DNA from 3 places in the Paenibacillus sp. R-74696 genome. Region 3 is predicted to be linked to each of the others. Evidence: riboswitches for the same ligand, from Rfam matches in the RefSeq annotation. Region 3 holds a riboswitch; each other region holds the start of a gene.

Region 1 (6,133 bases), on a different contig from region 3:
AGCCAACGCCATTTTCGGCGCGGCGTCTATAGTAGGCGACGACATCTTCACCAGGAACACCATTTGGAGAAAAACCGCGGGTCATAGGTGCCATTACGACACGGTTAGGCAGGGAAAGTGGACCAGCAGAGAATGGCTTGAACAACGATTGAATGGAACTCATGAATAAAATACCTCCTAATCGAATGGAAAATCTATAATTCTATAAAAATAGATATAAAAGCATGAAATGAACAGGCATAAGCAAGGTTATAGCTCATCCTGAATCATTTCTTTGAAAAGCCGAATGTTAGCTTCATTGCGTCTGTAATAAGTGTGCTGTCCGATCCGCTTCGACTCCAGCAAGCCTGCTTTATGCATTTTCACTAAATAGCCGGATATAACGGATTGCGCAAGGCCCGATTTTTCAGCAAACGAACCAACGCAGACGCCTCCAGCAAACTGACAAGCATCGGTTAGATGGCATTGAGGCCCGAAATGCTCCTCAGGTGTTTTCAGCCATTTTAAAATATGGTACCGTTTCTCGTTAGACACAGCTTTAAGTATTGATAAAGTATCCATGAGGATTAGTATATCTACTTTTATAGAAATGTCAAATTGTTATTTTGTAAAATAGAAAGGAGCAGGCAGCCAGTTGAGCGAGAAAAAGAATGGCTCCAACTCATGAAAGATGAGCCGGAGCCATTTTTAAAAATATAGGAAAAGATATCGTAACGCGATCCTTTCCTATATTTCTAGGGTTGAAACGGGCCGCGCCGCCAAAGGACGGCGACAGCCGTTTCACCTTGTGCCTATTTGTGATCGATAGGGTGGACTTTGCAATTATTCCGTTATCGGAAACCAGCCTGGCGCATGCGTAATGGCTCCCCACAAGCCATTCGGGATGACAAGACGCTCCTGATCCTGCTTGGACAGCGTAGTCACAATATCCTGCTCGTTACCTTGCTTGATTTTCTCCGTCCAATCCGGGTCGATAATGAGCTCGCGGCCTAGGGCGATGAACGGCACGCCGGAGTTTTTCGCTTGCAGAGCCTCTTCGGCAGTTGTGATGCTGCCAACTCCGATGAATGGAATGTGCTCGCTGTATTTTTCGACGAACCAGGCCATGCGGCTTTGCGAATCCTGTTCGCCTCTGCGCGGCTTCGACCAGAAATCATTAAGCGACACATGCAAATAATCCAGCTTTTGCTCGATTAGAGCGTTAACCAGATGGTACGAATGCTCCATCGTCAAGCCTTCTTCTTCAGGCTCCTCAGGCGAGAAGCGATAGCCCACCAGAAATGGCTGTGGCGCCATAGCTGCGGCTTTCTGAACGGCTTCAACGACGTAGAGCGGGAAAGCCATCCGTTTATGGAGCGAGCCGCCCCAATCGTCGGTACGTACATTGGAAGCAGGGGAGTAGAATTGCTGCAGCAGATAGCCGTTGGCACCATGAATTTCTACGCCGTCAAAACCAGCCTCAATTGCTCGGCGGGTCGCTTCGCCAAAGTCGGCGATAATCGCTTTGATTTCATCCTCGGTTAGCTCGCGTGGTACAATACCGCCTTCTTGCTGGGCAATGCTGCTGGCGCTCACCAAATCATCATTCGGCACTAGGCCAGGAAAGCAGGATCTTCCGCCATGAAAAATTTGCAAAATCGCCTTCGCGCCGCGGCTTTTAATCGCATCGGCCAGACGCTTGAGGCTTGGGATCATTTCGTCGGTATCCGCGCCAAATTCGCCCGGGAAGCCTTTGCCGTTGCGGCTTACGTAGACGCATGCTGTAACGACGATGCCGGGCCCCGCACTGCGACGGCTGTAGTAGGCGAGCTCCTCATCAGGCACTGTACCGTCCGGATTGGAAGAGCAGGTTGTCATTGGCGCCATTACAATACGATTATGTACAGACATGCCATTCGTGAAAGTGAATGGTTCAAATAAAGGCTGAAATTGTGGTTTCATCAGTCGTTCCCTCCAGTTACGAAATGCTATCTACTTTATTTTATATCAGAAAATAAACAAAGGAAAGCGGAGTGGAAAGGTTGCTTAAATGAAAGGGCTGGTATATAATCAACCAGATTTGCAAACAACTGAAAAATTGTGGGAATAAGGTGCGACAGCTGCGGCTGGAGCTTAAAAGGGAAGTTCGGTGCAAAACCGACGCGGTCCCGCCACTGTTACGGATTAGCTGAAGCTACAAGGCCACTGATCTCGCTTAGCGAGAATGGGAAGGCAGCTTGCAGCATGATTTCTGGTAGCCAGGAGACCTGCCTGTTCTGACAACACTGCTGTAACCTACGGAGAATAGGGAAGTGTTAGCGCGCATGCTTATTTGCTATGATGGAAAATAACAATAACAGGCAGCTCTATCCTTCCTATGACTGGAGGCAGAGCTGTCTTTTTTTTGCGGATTTTTACAGGAAGATGATTTTGCTAGAGGGAGAGGAAATAGAAAAGATGAAACGTACACAAACGGCAAGAAATAAAAAAAGAATGGGTGTTTTATTCAGCCTCTGCTTGCTGCTGGCGCTGATGGGCTGCAGTGGTGCCAACGGCTCCACTGAATCGAGCAGCAATAATGGGCTGTCGCAGCAGTCTGCTGCTCCTTCCGCCGCTGTGGATGCTGCTTCTGAAGAAATCGTGCTGGCTGCGCCGCGGGATTTAGCACCAGGACCACAAGATGCTTATTACACGAGCACTATTCTATACGTATGGGAGCCGCTAATTGCTGCTTCTGAGGATGGCAAGCCTGCTCCAAAGCTGGCGGAATCGTGGGAAATGTCCGCTGATGGCAAGGAATGGACCTTCATGCTGCGCAAAGGCGTGACGTTCCACGATGGTGCGCCATTCAACGCGGACGCGGCGCTTGCAAATTTTGCCCGTTACAAGCAGGTGAGCCCGAAGAGTTCGCCGTTCTATACGCTCGACATCAACAATTCATACCCAAGCCTTCAGGAAGTTGTGAAGGTTGATGATAGCACGATTAAACTTGTGTTCGATAATCCGCAGCCGACGCTGCTGTATTCAATGATCAATTTCTCAAGCCCGATGTACAGCCCGAATAATTTTGACGAAAACGGCGACTTCAACGGCCTGCCGCAAGGAACAGGCCCTTTCAAGCTTGTACAGCATGAGAAGGATCAATTTTCACTGCTAGAGGCTTATGACGGTTATTATGGCGAAAAAGCAAAAGCTCAAAAAATCCGCGTCCGCGTCATACCTGACCCTGATACAAGGCTGGCTGCCCTTAAATCTGGGGAGATTTTGGGCGTCATGGATTTGGGAGCTATTCCTCCTGCCCATGCCGAGGAGCTGCTGAAGGATGACCGCTTTGCTGTATCGACGGCGAAATCGACGATTTCCCACTACCTGCATCCGAACGGTGCCAAAGCGCCCTTCAATGATGTGAAGATGCGTCAGGCGCTGAGCCTGATTATTGACCGCGAGCAGCTGGTGAAGGAACTGTATTTGGGTTATCCAACCGCTACAGCCAACATTCTAAATTCGACCTCGCCGTTTTACAAGGACATTCCTGCCGTTCATGATTCGGAAAAGGCAATCGCTCTGTCGCATGAGGTGCTTGGCGATAGCAGGCAGGCGGTTACGCTAATTGTGCCAACCTATGGGCTTGACCGTTATCCGTATAAAGCGCAGGCCGAGCTGCTTCAGGCTGTGCTTCAACAATTGCAGCTGGACGTTACGATTCAAATATTGGATGGCGCAGCTTACAAGGAAGCACAGGCACAAGGAAACTTCGATTTGGCTATGGCCATTCAGGGGCTGCCGAACGGCGATCCTTATTCGATTTTAAACAATTATATGGCTAGCGAAGGCTCAAGCAATAAAAGCTATACGCTCGGTTACAGCAATGCCCGTGTGGATGAGCTGTTGAATCAGGTGAAGACGACGCTGAATATGGATGATCGCACTGCCATTTATAACGAGCTGCAGGATATTGCAGCCGAGGAATTGCCGACGATTCCGCTGTTTAATGATGCGAGCTTAATTGCGTTCAGCAAAGAAATAACCGGATACGGGGCACTTGTGTATGGTACAACGCTGCCGCAGCTGGAGCGGGTACAATAAGATGGCCTATTTCATTCGGAGGTTGGCGGCGGCTGTTCCCGTCCTGATTGGCATTACGTTTATAGCCTTTGCATTAAGCGTCGCCTCTCCGGGTGATCCGGCTGTCGAGCTGCTCAGCATGAACGGCTTCAGCCAGCCGACCGAAGAGCAAATTGCTTTGAAACGGGAAGAGATGGGGCTGAATGATCCACTGCTCGTTCAATATGGACATTGGTTATCAAAGGCGGTACAAGGTGATTTGGGAACGTCGTATATGACGAAGGAATCGGTTAGCGGCGAGCTGCTGCGCCGCCTTCCTGCAACCTTAAGCCTATCTTTGTTAGCTGTATTGTTCGCCATTCTGCTTGGCGTGCCATGCGGCATGCTCATGGCGATTCGGCGCAATCGGCTGTTCGATCATATCGGCAGGGCGCTTGCGCTGATTTTGGTTTCCATTCCCGGATTTTGGCTGGCGATCATGCTCATGGCCTTATGGTCGGAGAAGCTGCAGCTGCTCCCAACCAGCGGCTATGGGACATGGAAGCATCTGCTTATGCCAGCCGCGGTGCTTGCTTCCGGTACAGGCGCCATATTGATGCGGCTAACGCGTGCGGCGCTGCTGGAGGAGCTGAATAAAGATTATATGCTGACGGCCCGGGCTAAGGGGCTGCGTGAAAGCTTCATTGTGCTTCGGCATGCGCTGCGCAATGCTTGTATTCCGCTGCTCACGGTCACCGGCAGCTATTTTGGAGCGATTGTTGGCGGCTCCGTCATCGTGGAAGTTATTTTCGCGGTGCCAGGCATCGGACGCTTTGCGATGGACGGTATTTTTCGCAGAGATTATCCGGTCATTCAGGGCTATGTCGTATTTACCGGTCTCATTTACGTCCTGTTCAATTTGGCAACGGATTTATGCTATGGGCTTGCTCATCCGCAAATCAGGCTGGGAGGGAAGCTTCGATGAAGATATCCTATAGGTTGGCTGCAGGCGTGCTTGCCTTTTTTCTGCTTGCCAGCTTGCTGGCACCGCTGCTTGCTCCCTATGACCCGAATCAGATTAATATGGCGGAAAGGCTTACACCGTTATCCACTGCACATTGGCTAGGAACAGACACGCTGGGTCGGGATGTGCTTAGTCGCATTTTATATGGCGGAAGGGTGTCGATCTTGCTGGCGGTAGCTGTTACGCTCGCTACAATGCTAGTCGGCCTGCTGCTCGGAACGATAAGCGGTTATGCTGGCGGTTGGATCGATGAAGCCATACAAATTGTGGTTAGCATTTTTCAAGGACTGCCGGGTCTCGCGCTTATGCTGGCCATTGCAGGTACGCTCGGTCCCGGTGTGAAAAGCCTGTTTATCGCGCTTCTCTTCACCTCATGGGCAGATTTTTCCCGGGTCGTGCGCGGCGAGGTTATGAAAATACGCGAAGAAAGCTACGTGGAAGGCATCCGTGCTTTAGGGGCGGGCCATGCGTACATAATCAGCAAGCATATGCTTCCGAATTTATTGGGGCCGCTTATTGTATTGTTCACGATTCGGATTGGGCGAGTGATTCTATCTATCGCCTCGCTTAGCTTTCTCGGTCTAGGCTTGCAGCCGCCAGCGGCAGATTGGGGAGTGATGGTGAACGATGCCCGGCCATATTTTCGCAGCTATCCACATCTAATGTTCGCACCTGGACTCTGTATAGCCGCTGTATCCCTATGCATCAATTGGCTGGGTGATGGTCTTCGCGATAAGCTGGATACACGGACGGAGAAAGAGCATTCACTGCTTTAGGAGGAATGATGTTGACCGATACGCTTATGGTAATCAAGCAGCTTAATGCTTCCTTTCAGACAAGGGAAGGGCTTGTGCAGGCGGTTGAAGGGGCAACGCTTGAGCTGAAGCGGGGCCGCATTTTTGGGCTGATTGGCGAGACGGGCAGCGGCAAGTCGGTGCTAGGTCTATCACTGGTGAGGCTGCTTCCCGCACATGCTTTCGTCAGTGGAAGCATCCTGTATAAAGGCCGAGATTTGCTGCAGCTGAGCCCAAAAGAAATGAGGCAAATACGGGGAAGGGAAATCGCCCTCATTCCGCAAAATCCTGC
Region 2 (6,133 bases), on a different contig from region 3:
TTTTCGCGACTACCCTTCGGCTAATGTGGCAAGAAACGGAGGTTTTTTAGTTGACAACAATGGGGGTCGCATGCAATGATAATGATAATTGTTATCAGTAATGAATTTAAACATAAAGATGAGGTGTTGAGCCATGGCATTTCAGCAACCATATAGCATTCTGATTGTTGATGATGAGGAGCATATCCGCAAGCTGCTCAAGTTATTTTTGAAAAAAGAAGGCTGGATCGTCGAAGAAGCCTCCGACGGCATCAACGGCTTGTTTAAGGCAATGCAATACAATTATTCAATGATTTTGCTGGACCGTAATATGCCGGGGATGGACGGGCTTGAATTTTGCCGCGAGCTCAAGAAGAAAAAATCGACACCCGTCATTATGCTTTCCGCCTGTGGCGAAGAGGATGACCGGCTCGACGGCTTCCAAGCGGGCTCCGACGATTATGTCGTTAAGCCATTCAGCCCGCGCGAGCTGATGTACCGCATTAAGGCGATCATTCGCCGCACCTCGGAGTTTGCTTATCGCGCCTTGCAGCGCAAGCAGACACCTGATCTTACGCTGCCAGGACTCGTGTTCGATTATGATTCGAGGCAAGTGATTGCCGGAAACAGCAAGGTAAAGCTGACGTTCCGCGAATATGAGCTGCTCAGGTTTATGGCAGCCAACATCAATCAGCCCATTTCCCGCGAGGATTTAATGCGGCGAATTTGGGGCTATCAATCGCTCGGCGATTACCGGACGATTGATACCCATGTAAAGCGGATCAGAGAAAAGCTGAACCGCGTCCACCCCGAATCTGCCTCCTTGATTCAGACGGTATGGGGCATTGGCTATTGCCTGATGAATCCCGCGGCAGAGACCATTTAGGCGGGCGGCTGCAGCAGGCAGAATTGCATTACCTGTCTATATTGGCCTGTTTTCCTGCCTGCCATGTCCCCGCTCCCCCGGCTTTGACCATCCCCGCTTCAAATAAAGCAAAAGCTCCGCATGCGCCAATCAGCGCAAGCGGAGCTTTTTTAATATTCATACCCTATGAACAACGATACGAATCGTCCTGATCATTACAATTACTTCATTACTTAGCCAGCTGCTCCCGTACTTGCTCGGTCGCTTGGATCATGTTGCGCAGCGATGCTACTGTCTCATCTACACCACGAGTCTTAAGTCCGCAGTCCGGGTTAATCCAGAACAATTCTGGCTCAAGCACGTTCAGGGCGCGTTTGATCATCGATGTCATTTCCTCTACTTCCGGCACGCGCGGGCTGTGAATGTCGTATACGCCAAGGCCAATACCCAGCTCATACGTGTGCTCCTCGAAGCTGTGAATCAGCTCGCCGTGGCTGCGGGATGTTTCAATGGAGATAACATCGGCATCGAGCGCGCGAATGGAATCAATAATGTCATGGAATTCACAATAGCACATATGCGTGTGAATTTGCGTCGTATCCTTAACGTCAGAAGTGGACAAGCGGAAGGAAAGCACCGCCCAGTTCAAATATTGCTCCCAATCTTCACGTTTAAGCGGCAAGCCTTCACGAAGGGCTGGCTCATCCACCTGAATCATTTCAATGCCTGCTTCCTCCAGCGCCTTCACTTCTTCTGCCAGGGCAAGTGCGATTTGGTAAGCAACCTGCTCACGAGTCAAATCACTGCGGACAAACGACCAGTTCAAAATCGTAATCGGGCCTGTCAGCATGCCTTTCACCGGCTTAGAAGTCAGCGACTGGGCATAAACGGTTTCTTCGACAGTCATCGGCTTGCTGAACTGCACATCGCCGTAAATGACTGGTGGTTTTACGCAGCGTGAGCCATAGGATTGCACCCAGCCATTTTTCGTGAAAGCAAAGCCTTCCAGCTTCTCTCCAAAAAACTCAACCATATCCGTACGCTCAAATTCCCCATGAACGAGCACATCAAGGCCGATCTCTTCCTGCAGCTTGATCCAATGCTGAATCTGCTCCTTAATGAATACGCGGTACTGCTCCTCGCCCAAATCACCACGGCGCCATTGCTGCCTTGCTTGGCGTACTTCCGCCGTTTGCGGGAAGCTGCCGATTGTTGTTGTCGGCAGGAATGGCAGCTGCCAGCGTTCCTTCTGGCTCACTTGACGCTCTGCAAATACCGCTTTGCGCTCCGACGGCTGTGCATTGATGCTCGCTACAGCGGCATGAACGCTTGCACGGCCACGGGACGGCGATGCGGCAAGTGCAGCCAAAGCGGCTGCATTGCGATCAAACGCCTCTTTTACCGCTGCTTCTCCTTCATTCAGCGCAGTTGCAAGAACGGAAATTTCCTCCAGCTTCTCATTGGCATAGGCCAGTGCGCCTGCAAGCTCTGCTGGCAGTGCCGTTTCAAGAGCCGCCGATACAGGTACATGCAGCAGGCTGCAAGAGGAGCTTACAATTAGGCGGTCGTTTGGCACGACTTTAGCAATGCGGGCAAGCAGCGCTTTGCGCTCCTGAAGATCCGCCCGCCAAATGTTGCGGCCATCAATAACGCCTGCACCCAGCACTTTATCCTGCGGGAAGCCGATCGACTCAAGCTGCTGCAGGTTCTTTTCAGCGCCAGCTGTGAAGTCCAGGCCTAAGCCCTGTACAGGCAAAGCCGCGATTGCAGCATAATGCTGAACCGATTCGAAATACGTTTGCAGCAGCAAATTGAGCTTAGGTGCAGCTTCATGAAGCTGTGCATAAATGCTTTGAACAAGCGCCAAATCTGCATCAGAAACATCTGTTACGAGCGAAGGCTCGTCAATTTGTACCCACTGTACGCCTTCTTGCTCCAGCTCGCGCAGCACCTGTGCATACAGCGGCACATACTGGGCAGCAACCGTAGCAAGCTCAGAAGCGGCATAACCTTTAGAAAGCTTGAGGAATGTATAAGGTCCAACAATGACTGGTTTGCCTTCGATGCCCAGCTTTTCCTTTGCCTCGCGGTAAGCGATCAATGGACGGTTCTCGGTCAGAGCCGGCGTAATGCCCTTCAGCTCAGGAACAATGTAGTGATAGTTCGTATTGAACCATTTCGTCATCTCGGATGCCGACGCCGTTTTATTGCCTCTCGCCATGGCGTAATAGGTCGTTACCGATACAGGGCCGCCTGTGTAACCAAAGCGCTCAGGCACGACGCCAAACATAGCAGCTGTATCAAGGATATGGTCATAATACGAAAAATCATTTACCGGAATGAGATCAATTCCGGCCTGTTTTTGCAATTGCAGATGGTTTAGACGAATCGTCTCCAGCTGTTTCAAGAAATCCGCTTCCGCAAGCTTGCCGCTCCAGAACGCCTCCAGCGCTTTTTTCCATTCTCTGTTTTCACCGATACGCGGATATCCCAAACTGCTGCTTTTTACTTGACTCATTTTTATTGCCTCCTGTTTTTCATTATTCACCCTAGTGGATGGAAGTTATAATTCTTTGTTATTTCATCAACAAACTCAGATATATGCTTATGGCGTTGCGAGCGAATTTCTTCGCGGCGGCCTTTCCCTATACATCCGATTTGCTGCCAGCCAGAAACGATTAAATACAAAAAGGGACGTCCTACCCTGTACAGAAATGTGGGTAAAGACGCCCCTCGTTTCAACAAACGATGGCTGCCATCTTTAACACCTCCCTATCTCCCGTAGGTAATGCAGTGTATAGAATAAGGCAGGTCTCCTGGCTCCAGCATCATCATCGCTGCGCTCGCCTTCCCGGCATCATGCCAGTGGCTTTATTGTGCAGAACTCCGCTGTTACAGTGGCGGGACCGCGCCGGTGTTGCACCGGACTTCCCTTTTAAGCTCAAGACGTTACGCAAGAGCACCTTATTCCTCGCTATTTAGTTGGTCAATCTTTATTTATACAAGGTAAAACGGTTGTCGCGTTCTTTGGCGGCGCAGCTCGTTTCAGTCCGAGAAATATAGAGAAAGGATGGAAAAATCATATCCTTTCCTACTATTTCAAGCAACATGTATAACTATACACACTTTCGTGTTTTTATACAACAAAAGATTTTACAGCCGCTTTAAATTGTTCGAGCGTGCGCGGCGGCGGCTGTGTTCCCCTCAGCTTGGACGGCAGTGCCTCCCATGCTTCCAGCACCATTGGCAGCGTGAGTCCAAGGCTTCTGAGACGCTCGCCTTCGCGAAATACCGTCTCCGGCGTACCCTCCAATATACAGCGGCCCTCATTCATAATAAAAATCCAGTCCGCCCAAGCATAGGCCATATTCATGTCATGCGTGGCCATAACCGGAGTTATGCCGCTCGCATGAATGCGGTCCAGCTCAGCCATCAGCCGCTGCTCCGATATCGGATCGAGATAAGCAGCCGGCTCATCAAGCAGTACCAGCTCCGGCTCCAGCGCCAGCACGCCGGCAAGAGCGACTCGCTTCTTTTGCCCCAGGCTGAGATGATGCAGCGGCTTATGCGCCAGTTCCTGCAAGTTCAGCTGCTGGATGATACGCCCCGTACGCCTGTTAATTTCCTCTTCATGAAGCCCCGCATTGCGCAGCCCATAAGAAATATCCTCATAAGCGGTATTTAAGATGAGCTGATGCTCCGGGTCCTGAAAAACAAGACCAACGCGCCGTCTCAAGCTGGCAAGCTCTCTGGGCTTATAAGAAAGCGGATCGCCGCGCCAGCTGACATAACCGGATTGCGGACGATTAATGCCAATAAGCTGCAAAAAAAGTGTCGACTTGCCCGAGCCATTATGCCCGCACAGCGCTACCTTCTTGCTTGCTGGAATGCGCAGCTCAAGCCCGTTTAAAGCGGCCTTGTCCGTTCCGGGATATGCATAGCTTACGCTGTTCATTTCCATAATGGTTGATGTCTGATCGTTGCCTGCCAGCTTATTCACCTCCATACCGAAGCCATAGCTCTGCTGCCAGTAAAATGATTATGCCTAGCCCAGCTTCCGCCCAATATCGGAGGCGAACCGTCCGCTTTACAGCAGGAGCAAGGCGGATCTCATTCGTAAATCCTCTTGCCATTAGCCCATTCGAAAGCCCCTTGTATCGATGCATCGTCTTGACGAAGAGCCGCACGGCAATAGCTGCCGTACCCTGCAGCTTTCCTCTAAAACCATGTTGACCGCCCCGTGCGCGCTGCGCGATCAGCATAGCCCCCGCCGTATCCAGCAGCAGAAAGATGAAGCGATACATAATGATCATGAGCTCCAGTACAATTTGCGGCATTTTCAACCGCTTCAGCACCTGCAGCAGCTCGGGAAACGGGGTAGTCAAGGTGATGAAAAACATGCAAGCCAGGCAAGCAAGAATACGCGTAAAAATAGGTCCGGCCAGACCTAAGGATGCCTCCGGCACATACAAGCTGATCGGCTCCCATGAAGCGAGCACCCAGCCTGCTTTCTCAGCTGCCAGGCTTCCTGCTGCGCTGCCGCTGTTACTGCTGCTAGTGAATTCAATAAGCAGCGCTGGCAGGCTGAGAATGAACAGCAAGCAAGAGGAGAAAAGCAGCGCCATATAAAGCCTGGCAGGTACTTTCGCGTAGCCAACCGTCCACAGCATAAGCCATCCAAAAATGGCTAGCTGCACGAGCGGATGAGCGAGATAGGCAAGCAGCAGCAGCAGGGCTGCAAGCCCGCATTTCCAAAAGGCGGATAAATCCCGCAGCCGATTGGAATAAGAAATCGTATCGATCCATTTCATCATTGCTGCTTTGTTTTCTCCGACTTCCCTTTAAATAGGCCAATCACATAGCCGATAATGCCAGCGCCTATCGCAGCTTGCAGCGCGAACAGCATGCTTTCTGTTTCTCCCGGCACCTCTGTCAGCGGAGACGCCCAAGGCTCATAATGGGGCGCAATCGTCTGGATCATTTCCTCCGCTGCCCCATCCGCGCCGCCGAACTCGGCGTTAATGAATATTAATGGCGCAACGGCAAGTAAAACAACAATGGCTAAAATCCAAATATTTTTGGCACTGCGGCTCATTATACGCGCTCCCCTTTCATTCTCCGCTTCAAAATAGACAGCTCGTCCGTGTTAAAAGATTGCAGCCAGTTCCAGATCAATACCGTCAGCAAGCCTTCACTAACAGCGAGCGGAATTTGGGTAATCGCAAAAATGCCGCCAAACTTCATAAACGACGCGATAATGCCGCCTTCGACAGCCGGAAAAGCAACGGC
Region 3 (6,133 bases):
AAAATTTGCCCGCCTGTCAGGCGCAGCCCGGTTTCCAGCAGCCCGACAAGCGCATGGGCCGTCATGCTTTTGCCACAGCCGCTTGGCCCTACAAGCGCAGCCATTTCACCAGCATGAAGCTCCAAGGAAACATTTTCGACGATAGGGCACCATTTTCCAGCCTGCTGCCGGGAAATTTCTATATTTTGAACGCAGAGCAGCGGTGCATCGTTAAGGTTGGCGCTGCTGATAATGTTCGTGCTGCTTTCCGCCATCTTACACCTCTTTCGGAACGTAAGCGTTCTGCTCTTTAAATCGGTCGCCAATTAATTGGCATGATAACACGAAGCTCACGATCGCAAGCCCCGGAAAAATCATGACATGCGGCGCCAGCTGGAAATAACGCGTAGCATCATGCAGCATGACGCCCCACTCAGGAGTCGGCGGCTGCACGCCTAGGCCGAGAAAAGATAGACCGGCGATGAGCAGCACGATTTTGCCAATGTCCAGCGTACTAAATACAGCAATTGGCGCTGCAATCTGCGGCAAAATATAACGTCGCATAATTCGCAAATGAGAATTACCGGACATGCGGGCTGTAATTAAGTAATCCTCTTTGCTTACCTTAAGCACAAGCCCGCGGATAAGCCGGACATAATTGGCCCACCTCACGATAACAATCGCAAGGATCATATTCGTAAACCCGGGTCCGAGAATGCCCACAATCGCAATCGTCAGCACAAAATCGGGAAAAGCGAGCGTGCCGTCCATCAGCCGCATGAAAAAATGATCGGTGCGTCCGCCAAAATAGCCGGTCAACAGCCCGATCGGCAAGCTAATGCATAAGCTCAATCCCAAAATAACAAAAGCAATCGAAACAGTCGTCCGAATGCCGTACAAAATACGAGATAAAATACAGCGCCCCAAATGATCGGTGCCAAAAGGGTATTCGCCGCTCGGCGACAGAAGCCGATTGGATAAATTGACCTGCAGCGGGTTATGAGGCGCGAGCCACGGGGCAAGCACGCCCAGCAGTATTATGACTGCAAATAGGCCGATGCCAAGCAGCAGGCTTGTATTCTTTTTCTGAAAAAGGGTCCGCATAAAAAAAGGGTACCTCCTAGCTTGCCCGCAGCCGCGGGTCCAAGCGCACATAAAAAACTTCAACCGCCAAATGGATCGCGACAAACAAGAAGGAGGTGAATACCACATAACCTTGAATGACCGGATAATCCCGCGCCGTTATCGCTTCAATAATATATTTGCCTACGCCGGGCCAGGAGAAGATCGTCTCAACGATCACATTCCCCCCCAGCATAAAAGCAAAGCTTGTCCCCAGCATCGATAAAATCGGCAAAAACGCATGCTTAAACACTTGGAAGATTAAAATCCTTCCCTTGGACAAGCCTCGCGCACGCGATGCCTTGACGAAGTTCTGGCTGTTCATCTCGAGCATATTCGTCCGCAAAACCCGGGCATATACCGCACCAAGTCCGAGCCCAAGCGTAACCGCCGGCATTAAGAGGTGAGCAAGGCCGCCGCGTCCCATGGAAGGCAGCCAGCCAAGACGGACCGAGAAAAAATAAATCAATAAAAAACCGAGCCAAAAGGAGGGGATCGAGGCGCCAAGCAGCGCCAGCAATCGGCCCATCCGGTCAAGCAGCCCTGTTGAAAAGATTGCGGTGGCGAGGCCGATGAGGCAGGTTGCCAGCAGCATGACAAATGCACCAGCAGAGGCCAGCTCCAGTGTGGCGGGCAGCCTTTTAAGCAGTTCGCCTGCAACTGGCTCTTTGGACATATAAGATGTCCCCCACTGCCATGTAAATACATCGCCGAGCCAGCGTATATATTGGCTCCACAAGGAATCCGTCAGTCCCATTTCCTCCCGCAGCGCGTCAATCGCCTCCTGTGAAGCCGGGATATTGTGCGTGGTCAGCAATATTCTCGCCGGATCGCCAGGAGACACCCTCATTAAAATGAAGGTCAGCGTCGCTACGCAAAAAATAACCAAAAGCATTTGCGCGATGCGTTCAAGCCAAAAACGAAGCATACTTAGGTACACCCTTTACTTAGGTGATATCGACTTCAGCTGTCACATAATAATATTCAATCGGATGCGGAATAAAGCCCGTTACCCCTTTTTTCACACCAAATACATTATCGGGGTGTACGATAAACGACTGCGGCAAATCTTCATTAATAATGTCCTGAGCTTCTATCGCAAGCGCATTGCGTGCTTCTGTAGCAGACGTTTCGTTCAGCTTGTTAATAACCGTCTCAAGCGGCTTCGATACATAATGGCTGACATTCGATTCGCTAGCTGATTGATAGAAAATGTTCAAGAAATATTGAGGATCGCCCGTGTGTGCCGTCAGCATGCTGTACATAGCAAGATCCCAATCGGACTTCGCAAGCTCAGCATCAATATTTTCAACCTTGCGAATTTTCACGGTAATGCCTTCATTAAGCAGTTGGTTCTGAATCACCTCTGCCATTACGGACAGCTCTGGGCGGTGCGGGAACGTAAGGAGCGTCGCCTCGAATGGCTTGCCTTCCTTCTCCCACATGCCTGCAGCATTTTTCTGCCAGCCGCCAGCGCTCAGCAATTGCTCCGTCGTTTCCCCTGCTGCTTGCTCCGCTACTTTGCCAAATGGCAAAATTTCCGGGAATGGGCTTTTCGCTTTCGTGCCATAGCCACGCATAACAGATTCAATAATCGCCTCGCGTGGAATGGCTTGATCTACAACCTCGCGGTTCGCCTTTTCTTTAAACAAAGCAGAATTCATATTAAATAATACCATATGTGTACGAACCGATGGTGCAGACAGCACTTCCAGCTTGCTGTCCTTCTCTACCAACTCAATGCTGTCAATCGGAATGTCCGTAGCAACATCTACTTCGCCAGCTTGCAGCGCCATCAGGCGGGTATTGCCATCGGTTACAAACTTCATTGTCACTTCCTTAAGCTTCGCCGGTTGTCCCCAATAACCATCATAACGCTCAACAACAAGCGATACGTCTTTCGTAAACTGCTTGATTTTGAAAGCTCCCGTCATGGCCGGGTAGCTGCCCGCTTCCTTCATGCTGTCGACATCAAGAATAATCGTGCTTGGATCAGCCAAGCTGGAAATGATAGCCGAGTTCGGCTGTGTTGTTATAAGTTTCAGCTCATCCGGTGCAACCACTTCTATATCTTTCACCAGCAGCAAATCCTTCGCCAAATGGCTATTTTCAATGGAACGAAGCAGCGAAGCTTTCACGCTTTCTGCATCCATCTTTTTGCCGTCGTGAAACGTTACGTTGTTCTCCAGCTTGAGCGTCCACGTGTTAGCATCCTCCTGCTTCCACTCCTTCGCAAGCCAAGCGGCCGGCTGCAGCTGCTCATTCAATTTAATAAGCGTTTCCCCTGCGCCAGAGCGCATAACGTCCCAGCTGTCATCGCCATGCGGATCAACGCCTGCCGGGTTCCAGGTGTACGCCATTGTCAGTGTTTTATTTGCGGCAGAAGCGTTGTTTTCCCCGGCAGCATTGGTGCCCTTCCCTGCGTTTGAGTCAGCATTCGTGCTGCATCCTGCAAGCACCAGCATCAGGCAAACGATCATCATTCCAAGTGACAAGCTAAATGGCTTCTTCGTGTTGTTCATTTTTCTTTTGTCTCCCCTTCTAGTAAGCGTAAACGGCCGAAAGCCGTCCTGTGGCGGCAAAGCTACCGTTTCGCGTAGAAATATAGAGAAAGGATAGAAAAATCATATCCTTTCCTACATTTTAAAAAAAGCATCCCCGACCCTTAAGAAAGCAGTCAGAAATGCTTTTATGATAAATAACTAAACCTTATCTGCCTCTGCTCGTCATGGAGCAGCAAATAATCGTTAGACATTTTGCAATAAATGGGCATAACCAACCACCTCCCTAAGCACCGTAGGTCAAACAGTGATGTTAAAACAGGCAGGTCTCCTGACTTGGGGCCTCCCTCTCTTCCCTTCCCGGCTAGGGCGAGCATCTGCAATTCGTTCTGCGACGAAAAGAAGCTCATCAGCCAGTGGTTTATTTGTGAGGGGAGCGCAGCTTGCTCATTGATTAGCTGCTGCCCTTTACAGTGGCGGGTCCGTGTCGGCCTTTAACCGAACTTCCCTTTTAAGCGAACTAAGGCCTATATGTCCTTGCCTTCGTACCGCACCTATTTTCATACAATTATGAAGTTTTGCAGGCTAATCAGCCTGTCTTGTCCGTAATCCACTCTTAATCTTAGGGAGGAAGTGCTGATCTGTCAACATTTTGATTTAGATAAGCTTTAGTTCCATCATAATGCACACGCCCCAGTGTCTTAAACAAGCTAAATGAAAGGTTTTTCAATATAAAACTTTCATATTTTTTCCAGTAATGATATATTGAAAATACTTCACGCATGATGAGCTTATTTATTAAGTTAGTCCAATAGATACTCTATCAAATAGAAAAGGAATGATCACATTGCCGGTGAAAATCCTTCCAGTCGAAGTAAAACAAATTATTGATTCCTATTGGTTTTACAGTGATTTTTATTCGATTATATCTCGCGTAGATTCGAAAAAAATGTGGTTTATGAATAATTATATTAATTTATTCGATATTCCCGATCCAAACCAATTATATACTTTTTTCTACAATGGTTATTATAGAGATAAAATGGTTGAGTTTTATGACTGCCCTTTTATTGATTTTCAGCGGATAGCGATAGACAGGCGAAGCTCGACTATTTTGAATAATGACCTGCTTGATTTTATTAAAGCATCGATTGACGGCGGCTATTATGTGATCGTTATGATCGACCGTTTTTATATAAAAGAATATGAAATTTCTGCGAAATCCCCACATGAAGTCATGATAAATGGGTATGATGATGCCAATAAAAAGCTGTATTTCTGCGACAATAATGCCAATGGAAAATACTCAACGAATATCACCTGTGATTACGAGGCTTTTAGCAAAGCGTTTCATTTATTAGAAATCGAAGCCCATGATTTTAAACAGCATCTTTATTTATTGAAGCCTCTCGAAAATAACGACTATGCTTTTTCTCTAAAATACGTGAAAAATACGATGAAAGCCTATCTCTTATCTAGGGCACATACGGATGAATATTACAACGAAGCTACAGGCACACCCGGGCTAACCTTCGGCATTAATGTATACGACAAGGCCTCCGATTATTTAAAATATTTGGCTCAAGAGGAGGTTGTATTTGATATTAGATCGTTTCACCTGCTTTACGACCATAAGAAATGTATGACTATGCGATTAGACTACATGATTAATAACAAGCATTTGATTGATGATAATCAAATTTTGAACAGATGGAGAAAGCTGGAGGCGGCTGTGCATGCTGTAAGAAATTCCATTTTAAAATATTGGCTTACTCGAAGCTCGGATGCTTTGTACAAGCAAATGGAGCAATTGCATAAATTAAAGGAGACGGAAATGGGTTTGCTGCAGGAGGTTGTGGACCAGTTGAAGGATGGTTAATAGAAGCCATACCGTTTATGGTGACTGCATGGCTTCTCTTGACGCTTTAGGCAAAGTGAATGTTGAGCATGGACGAGTTTACTTTTTTCCACCAGAAGCTAGCAAGTCAGCCACTTCTTTCATCGTTTCTCTAATTGTAATACTGTCTGCTAGATAATATTTGTCTTGGTCGAGTAGATGTACCTTTCCATTCTTGACTGCCGGCAATCCTTGCCATAAGCCTGATTTCTGAAGCTCATTGTAGTCTTCCTCATCCTCTACAATGAGCAGTAGATGATCCCCTACATACTCTGGAAGCAGCTCCTGCGAGACGACAACCGCATTTTTCCAACGATCCTTATTCATTTCTGCCTGAACCTTATCGACTGCTTTGGCTTGTAAGGCTGTCCTCACGACATACCCACCAAAGTTAGTACTCAAATAAATTCGCAGTCCGCCTTCCTCGATAAGGAGAATAGAAACCGATTCATCTCCAATGGCTTGCTTCACCTTCGCTCGCGAAACATCCCTTTCTGTCTCGTAATCTTTAATCCAACCACTCGCTAATGACTTCTTTCCCAATACATCCGCAACTTTAGGAAAAACATCATAAATTGGATCGCTGAACTTAATGTACACAATCGGAGATACTTTTTCTAATTTATCCATAATA

Evidence for each region. A riboswitch is a leader RNA that binds a small molecule or an ion and turns the genes downstream of it on or off. The one in region 3 is predicted to bind cobalamin.
Region 1: linked by a shared signal. The riboswitch ahead of ACSR9A_RS23245 (ABC transporter substrate-binding protein) and the one ahead of ACSR9A_RS28860 (ABC transporter substrate-binding protein) in region 3 are both predicted to bind cobalamin.
Region 2: linked by a shared signal. The riboswitch ahead of metE (5-methyltetrahydropteroyltriglutamate--homocysteine S-methyltransferase) and the one ahead of ACSR9A_RS28860 (ABC transporter substrate-binding protein) in region 3 are both predicted to bind cobalamin.

What each region holds. Positions count from the first base shown of each region.
Region 1 is NZ_JBPULM010000045.1:671,957-678,089, reverse strand. It holds gene ACSR9A_RS23260 (NADH:flavin oxidoreductase) at 1-163, opposite strand, end outside; gene ACSR9A_RS23255 (ArsR/SmtB family transcription factor) at 250-561, opposite strand; gene ACSR9A_RS23250 (NADH-dependent flavin oxidoreductase) at 823-1,941, opposite strand; cobalamin riboswitch at 2,071-2,268, shown strand; gene ACSR9A_RS23245 (ABC transporter substrate-binding protein) at 2,437-4,065, shown strand; gene nikB (nickel ABC transporter permease) at 4,028-5,008, shown strand; gene ACSR9A_RS23235 (ABC transporter permease) at 5,005-5,823, shown strand; gene ACSR9A_RS23230 (ABC transporter ATP-binding protein) at 5,832-6,133, shown strand, end outside.
Region 2 is NZ_JBPULM010000046.1:131,404-137,536, forward strand. It holds gene ACSR9A_RS25145 (response regulator transcription factor) at 134-865, shown strand; gene ACSR9A_RS25150 (hypothetical protein) at 894-1,025, opposite strand; gene metE (5-methyltetrahydropteroyltriglutamate--homocysteine S-methyltransferase) at 1,074-3,362, opposite strand; cobalamin riboswitch at 3,634-3,826, opposite strand; gene ACSR9A_RS25160 (energy-coupling factor ABC transporter ATP-binding protein) at 3,981-4,850, opposite strand; gene cbiQ (cobalt ECF transporter T component CbiQ) at 4,837-5,658, opposite strand; gene ACSR9A_RS25170 (energy-coupling factor ABC transporter substrate-binding protein) at 5,655-5,939, opposite strand; gene ACSR9A_RS25175 (energy-coupling factor ABC transporter permease) at 5,939-6,133, opposite strand, start outside.
Region 3 is NZ_JBPULM010000050.1:78,749-84,881, forward strand. It holds gene ACSR9A_RS28845 (ATP-binding cassette domain-containing protein) at 1-254, opposite strand, end outside; gene nikC (nickel transporter permease) at 256-1,083, opposite strand; gene nikB (nickel ABC transporter permease) at 1,100-2,029, opposite strand; gene ACSR9A_RS28860 (ABC transporter substrate-binding protein) at 2,049-3,623, opposite strand; cobalamin riboswitch at 3,907-4,175, opposite strand; gene ACSR9A_RS28865 (hypothetical protein) at 4,450-5,481, shown strand; gene ACSR9A_RS28870 (ABC transporter substrate-binding protein) at 5,560-6,133, opposite strand, start outside.